3 regions of the Streptomyces kryoterrae genome follow, and region 2 is predicted to be linked to each of the others. Evidence: riboswitches for the same ligand, from Rfam matches in the RefSeq annotation. Region 2 holds a riboswitch; each other region holds the start of a gene.

Region 1 (2,257 bases), 6.1 Mb from region 2:
CTTGGAGAGGCGGGCGACCTGGTGGTAGCGGTCGTAGATGGAGTCCAGCTCGTCGACGGGCGAGTCGAGGAGGTAGCAGGACGACATCTGGGGGTGCCGGGTACCGGAGTTGAAGAGTGTGGGGGAGGAGGGGAGATAGTCGAGGCGGCTCATCAGCCGGTAGAGCGCGGCGACTTCGTCGAGGGCGCGAGTGGTGTCGTTCTCAGCGAGTCCGCTCGCGACGCGCAGCATGAAGTGCTGGGGCGTCTCGATGACCCGGCGCGTGATCGGGTGGCGCAGAAGGTACCGGCTGTGGAGGGTGCGCAGCCCGAAGTACCCGAAGCGGTCGTCGCCCTCGACGTCGATCAGCGTGTTCAGGCGGTCCGTGTGCAGCCGTACGAACTCGGCGGTGCGGTCGGCGATCAAGCCCTCCCGGTGGCCGACCGCGACCGACTCGGAGAAGGACGTGACGCCCTGTGAGGCGGCCTCCGCGGCGATGGTGACGGTCAGCAGGCGGGCGGCCAGCCGGGAGTAGGCGGGGTCCTCGGAGATGAGGCCGGCCGCGGCCTCGATGGCCAGCTCGCGCAGCTCCGGCACGTCGGCCCGCGCGGACCGGCCGCGCAGCGCGGCGGCGGCGACCCGGCCGGGGTCGGCGTCGGGCAGGTCTGCGGTCAGCTCGGTCAGGGTCCGCAGCAGCGCGGCACCGGGACCGTCCGTCTCCACCGGGGCCACTCGGGTCGCTGAAGCCGGTTCGGCTGGCGCGATGGTCACGTGGGGGCTCTCCCTCGCTCGGCACGGGGCCTTGCGGAGGGCAGCGGGGCACACGGACGCCTTACGGGTACGCGTGCGTCCACCGGCCCACTCCACGAGGCCCGGACGTCGGGCGCCCGGACCGGTCGGCCGGGCGCGCTGTCGACAGGTCCTCGGACTGGACACGCGCACAAACGTGCACGAGTACACCGTTGCGGGACAGTTCCGGATTCACACCGGATTCCCCTGCGGCGACAGCGAGCATGAGCATACATCTTGTGCCGGACCCTGGAAGCACCCCCACATGTTGTGTCGTATCGGAGAGTTGAGCGCTTTGGGGCGACGAGGGAGATACGAGGGGGATGCGAGGGAGATACGACGACGGGCCGCCGGATCTCTCCGGCGGCCCGTCGTGGAAGGCGTTCGTTCAGTGGGTGGAGCCCGCCGTGGCGGACGGCAGTTCGACCGCCACGCCCGGATCTCCTGCGTCCGCCGTGTAGTCCGACGGCTTCGTCTCGTCCACACCGTCCGGGGCCTTCAGCGCCTTCAGTACGAAGGTGAGGACCACCGTGACGACGAGGTTCAGGACGAACGCCGTCAGGCCGAGGTAACCGATCTCACCGATCCCCGGGATCTCCTTCGCGCTGCCGCCGAAGTGCTTCTGCGTCGGAGACGCGACCCCGTACGCCGCCAGCGTGCCGTACAGCATGCCGACCGCCCAGCCGGCCAGCAGGGCCCAGCGGTGGAACCAGCGGGTGAACAGGCCGCCGACCAGGGCCGGGAAGGTCTGGAGGATCCAGATGCCGCCCAGGAGCTGGAAGTTGATGGCGACCGTCTTGTCCATGGTCAGGACGAAGACCAGCGCGCCCACCTTCACCAGGAGCGAGACCAGCTTGGAGACCTTGGTCTCCTGTTCCGGTGTCGCGTCGGGCTTGAGGAAGTCCTTGTAGATGTTGCGGGTGAAGAGGTTCGCCGCCGCGATGGACATGATGGCCGCCGGGACGAGGGCCCCGATGCCGATCGCCGCGAAGGCCACGCCCGCGAACCAGGACGGGAACATGTCCTCGAAGAGCTGCGGGATCGCCAACTGGCCGTTGGTGACCTTGACCCCGGCCGCGATCGCCATGAAGCCCAGCAGCCCGAGCAGGCCCAGCATCAGCGAATACAGGGGCAGGATCGTGGAGTTGCGGCGGATCACGTCACGGCTGCGGCTGGAGAGGACGGCCGTGACACTGTGCGGGTACATGAACAGCGCGAGCGCCGAGCCGAGCGCCAGCGTGGCGTACGTCCACTGCGAGGCCTCGCCCGGGGCGAGGGCGCCGCGTGGTTTGCCGGTCGCCGGACTGGTCTGGGAGAAGGCGTCGCCCGCGGCCTTGAAGATGTCGTCGAAGCCGCCCAGCTTGATCGGGATGTAGATGATCGCGACCGCGATGACGAGGTAGATCAGCCCGTCCTTCACGAACGCGATCAGCGCGGGCGCCCGCAGTCCGGACGAGTAGGTGTACGCGGCCAGCACACCGAAGGCGAT
Region 2 (2,257 bases):
CGCTCCGGCACCAACTCGGCGAAGTAGGCTCGCAGTTCGGTGCGCAGCTCTTGCTGCTCGGGCGTGTATTCGAGATGCACGGCGCCTCCTGCTGGCTCCCCAAGGCCGGACCTGTCGGCGCACACGGTAGAACGTGTTCCAGAAATTGGGAATGGCGGTGCGTGTACCGGTGCACACACGCCCGAGGGGGTCCCGGCTGTCCGGGACCCCCTCGGGGCAGTGCGGCGAACCGCTCAGTGCGCCACGGGTGTCACCCGCGGCTCGGTGTCACTCGCACCGACGGCCGCTGCCGCCCTCGGAACCAGCAGCCGTTCCGCCAGCAGTCCGAAGACCAGGCCGAACGTGGTCCACATGGTCGCCTGGATGGCGAGCGTGGCCACCCGGTACTTCCACAGCAGGCTCGCGGAGAAGCCCTGCGGAACCTCGTTGGTGAACGACGGCAGGAACGCGTACGCGAGTCCGACGGCCAGGACGAAGAAGGCGACCGCGGCGAGGGTCGCGTTCCAGTTGCCCAGGCGCGGGGCGAGGCGCTTGCCCAGGATCACCGCGCCGACGGCCAGCAGCACGCTCAGCGCGACCATCAGGAAGAACAGCGCGGTGCGCTGGTCGAGAGTGTCGGGGTCGCCGACGGCGGGCGGGTTGGCCGGGTACTTGAGGAACGGCACGACGTACACGGCGAGCAGTCCGGCCCCCGCGAGGAGCAGCGCGGTCGCGCGCGGCCCGAAGCGGCCGATCCGGCCGAGCGCGAAGCAGTACGCGAGGGCCGCGATACCGCCGAACGCGACGCCGTACACGAGGACACCGGTCCCCAGACCGACGGTGGACTGCAACGCGCGGGAGACGAGAGCCTGTTCGGCGTGCCCGTGGGCCTCGTGCATCTCCTCGAACGCGATGGCGTCGTCGACGAGCGGCTCGGCGAAGAGATACGCGACGACCCAGACGAGCACACCCGCGACGAGGCCCGCGAGCATGCCGCGGACCAGGAGGTTTCGAACAGTGGTGGAGTTCATGAGCTCGTACGTTTCCCCGCCTTCGTCAGTGGCAGGGGAAGCCGAGCAGGTGACGGGCGTCGTGCACCCATTCGTGCACGCCCTCGCCGGAGACCACGGAGGTGGCGCCCTGTTCGGCGCCGACGAAGTAGAGCAGCACCAGCATCAGTACGCCGAAGAAGACCGCCCAGGGGGCGATCGCGCCGATCGGCAGCTTCTCGGGTACGGCGGTGGGAACGGCGGTCGGCTGGACTGCGGACTGGGCCATGACAGGACCTCCTGGGGGAACTCGCGTCCCGTATCGGTGGTGCAGAGGACGACAGTCACGGGTCTGACTTGCCCCCGGACCGCACCAGGCGGGTGCGTACGGGGCTTACAGTGGCGCGACCGTGCCGGATTCCCACCGGCTTCCGTCGAACCGTCGTCAATATCGACGAGAACGTACCGCGAAGCGGGGGTCCGGCCAAGAGCGCATGGGAGGGCGTACGGCGCGCCGGTGCGCCGTACGCCGCCTCAAGTGCCGTACATGACAACGATATTGGGGCGGAATGAGAGCGGGAGCGACCGGATGACAAGCCGAGTGATGTTGATCTCACCGGCGATCAGCGCGGCCCTGCGGGAGGCGCGTTTCGACGACGACTGTCCTCTGGACGCGGCGGGCCTGCGGCTCGCGCGGGCGGCGGCGGGGGCGCTGCCGCCGGTCTCCCGGGTCTGGGTCTCCCCCACCGCACGGTGCCGTGAGACGGCTCGGGCGCTGGGCCTCGACGCCGGTCCGGTGCCGGGCCCGGCCGGCCTGGACGTGGGGCGCTGGCGCGGGGCGACCCTGACCGAGGTGACGGAGAAGGAACCGGAGGCGCTCGCCCAGTGGCTGACGGATCCTCAGTCGGCCCCGCACGGAGGTGAGTCGGTCCGCGCGGTCTGTGACCGGGTCGCCCGTTGGCTGGACGACACGGCGGCGCAGGTCACGGGCCGGTCCGTCGCGGTCGTCGAGCCGGAGGTCGTACGCGCGGCGGCGGTACGGGCGCTGGGGGCGCCCGAGTCGGCGTTCTGGCGGATCGATGTTCCGCCGTTGACGGCAACGGAGTTGAGCGGCCGGGCGGGACGCTGGAACGTACGGGTGGGCAGGCAGCTCGGAGCGCCGCACGAGGAGTCGGCCGGGGCGCCGCACAACGACTAGGGAGCGGCACGGACGCGAACCCACCGGTTCACGGAACGCCGTGTCCTACCCGCCGTCGCGCCCGGAGCCCGGCGCCTGGAGCGTCCATGCG
Region 3 (2,257 bases), 1.5 Mb from region 2:
CGCGGCGACACTGACACCGAGGGCCAGCCAGGTGACGCGCCGCGACAGCCGTACGGCCCGTTCGACGTCGGGGACACCGACAGCCCGCCCGGACTCCGCGTTGAGTACGGGCCGATGCTCGACCCGCCCCCCGTAGGACAGCGTCCCGCCGAGCCGAACCCCCAGCGCCCCCGCGAACGAGGCCTCCACGGGCCCGGCGTTGGGACTGGGATGGCGTCGGGCATCGGCACGCCAGGCCCGGACGGCCCCGCGCGGATCACCGCCGGCGACGGCGGCGAGCACGGCGGTCAGCCGCGCCCCCGGCCACCCGGCGAGGTCGTCGAGCCGCGCGGAGGCCCACCCGTACCGCCGGTACCGCTCCGACCTGTGCCCGACCATCGCGTCAAGGGTGTTGACGGCCCGGAACCCGACCAGCCCGGGCACCCCGCCCAGGGCTCCCCAGACCAGCGCGCCCACGACGGCGTCGGAGGTGTTCTCGGCGACGGACTCGACGACGGCGCGGGCGATCCCGTCGGAGTCGAGGGCCTGCGGATCGCGTCCGCAGAGGTGGGGCAGCCGCTCGCGCGCCCTCTCGACGTCCCCGGTCTCCAGGTACCAGCCGATGGCCCGCGCCTCCCGGCCGAGGGAGGTGCCGCCGACGACGGCCCAGGTCGCGGCGGCGGTGAGTGCGACAGAAGCGGCACGGGACGGACGTACGACGCGACCGGCCGCCGTGGCAAGGGCGACGGCGCCTCCCACACACACGGCGGTGTGCAGCGCGCCCCACCCCCGGTGGTCCCGCCACAGCACCCGCTCGACGGCGCCGGCGGCCCGCCCGAACAGGGCGACCGGATGCCCGCGGCGAGGGTCGCCCAGGATCAGATCACCGAGAAGTCCGGCGGTGGCGCCGTACGCGAAGACGCGATCGGCACGCACCGGCTCAGCCGGCCGTGGGGTCGGGGAGCGACCTGGTGCTGTACCTCGAACGGCAGCCGAACATGGCGATATGTCCTCACTCAGGGTGTCCACGCCCTGGTTCGACGAGACCGGCGGCGAGAGTTCCTGGCTCCCGGGGTTACCTACCCCGGTGACAGTGGCGGGACCGCGCCGGATTCACACCGGCTTCCTCTTCTGCCGCCGTACATGGCTCCGGCAGTCCACCACGGGCCCGGAACACCCGTCAACTTGCCGTTGACCTGGAAAGGAGGACTGTGCTGAGCCCCACACCACGACCGGATCGAGGCGCCGAAAAAGCGCCCGCCCCGACCGTGACCACCAGTGAGGCGGCCACGGTCGGAGCGGGCGACGAAGAGGAGGTGTCCCGGTGTCCGGCCCTGTCAGGCCACGATCAGATAGATCCCGTACGCCACCACTGCCGCGCAGGCGGCGAAGCACGCGTACGCCCCGGTGACGGCCGGCCCCGCCGACTCGCCCTGCGCGACCGCCCGTTCGCGGCGCGAGAGTCCGACGATGCCCAGGGTGAACACGGCCACCATGGCCACGGTGATGACGAGACTGACGCCGAAGACGGAGCCGAGGGCTGCCCAGTCGATCTTCATGTTGCTTCCTTCTGCTTCTCGCTACGACAGGCCCTGGGGCCGGGAGCCGGACTCACAGGGCCGTGGCCGACGGCTTCGCCGTGACCTCGGCCGGGGACGGGATGGTCGCCGTCAGGTCCTCGGTGACGGAGACGGCGCCCACCGGGGGCGGGGTCACAGCGGCGATGGCCGTCGTGACGATGCCCGCGGGCTCGGCGTTCTCACCGGACTCGGTGGTCTCGCCCTCGACCTGGTTGACGTTCGTGTGGTCGATCACCTCGCGGCGCGACACGACCCAGATCGCCGTGCTCGAAGCGATGAGGAAGACGGCCACCAGCGCCGTGCCCCAGTCGCCGAGGCCGGTGACGTACTCCGCCAGCGCGCCGACGAGAGCCGCCGCGGGCAGTGTCAGCCCCCAGGCCACGAACATCCGGGTCGCCGTCGACCAGCGGACCACGCCGCCCTTGCGGCCGAGGCCCGCGCCCATCACCGAGCCCGACACCGAGTGCGTGGTGGAGAGGGAGAAGCCGAGGTGGGAGGAGGCCAGGATGACCGTCGCCGCGCTGGTCTGGGCGGCGAAGCCCTGCTGGGGCTGGAGGTCGGTCAGGCCCTTGCCCATCGTACGGATGATGCGCCAGCCGCCCAGGTAGGTGCCGAGCGCGATGGCCAGGCCCGCGGAGAGGATGACCCACACCGGGGGATCGGAGTCGGGGGAGACGGCGCCGCCGGCGACCAGGGCG

The links. A riboswitch is a leader RNA that binds a small molecule or an ion and turns the genes downstream of it on or off. The one in region 2 is predicted to bind cobalamin.
Region 1: it holds a riboswitch for cobalamin, as region 2 does, so the genes downstream of both, ACW4TU_RS13945 (ribonucleoside-diphosphate reductase subunit alpha) here and ACW4TU_RS42325 (CbtB domain-containing protein) in region 2, are expected to answer to the same signal.
Region 3: it holds a riboswitch for cobalamin, as region 2 does, so the genes downstream of both, ACW4TU_RS35440 (cobalamin biosynthesis protein) here and ACW4TU_RS42325 (CbtB domain-containing protein) in region 2, are expected to answer to the same signal.

The regions. Positions count from the first base shown of each region.
Region 1 covers NZ_CM133358.1:3,326,965-3,329,221, reverse strand. The annotation lists gene ACW4TU_RS13945 (ribonucleoside-diphosphate reductase subunit alpha) at 1-750, opposite strand, end outside; cobalamin riboswitch at 877-1,000, opposite strand; gene mctP (monocarboxylate uptake permease MctP) at 1,157-2,257, opposite strand, start outside.
Region 2 covers NZ_CM133358.1:9,462,099-9,464,355, reverse strand. The annotation lists gene ACW4TU_RS42335 (acyl-CoA dehydrogenase family protein) at 1-80, opposite strand, end outside; gene ACW4TU_RS42330 (CbtA family protein) at 234-1,010, opposite strand; gene ACW4TU_RS42325 (CbtB domain-containing protein) at 1,036-1,257, opposite strand; cobalamin riboswitch at 1,295-1,426, opposite strand; gene ACW4TU_RS42320 (histidine phosphatase family protein) at 1,558-2,166, shown strand; gene ACW4TU_RS42315 (four-helix bundle copper-binding protein) at 2,212-2,257, opposite strand, start outside.
Region 3 covers NZ_CM133358.1:7,986,240-7,988,496, forward strand. The annotation lists gene ACW4TU_RS35440 (cobalamin biosynthesis protein) at 1-915, opposite strand, end outside; cobalamin riboswitch at 1,017-1,156, opposite strand; gene ACW4TU_RS35445 (hypothetical protein) at 1,317-1,538, opposite strand; gene ACW4TU_RS35450 (inorganic phosphate transporter) at 1,591-2,257, opposite strand, start outside.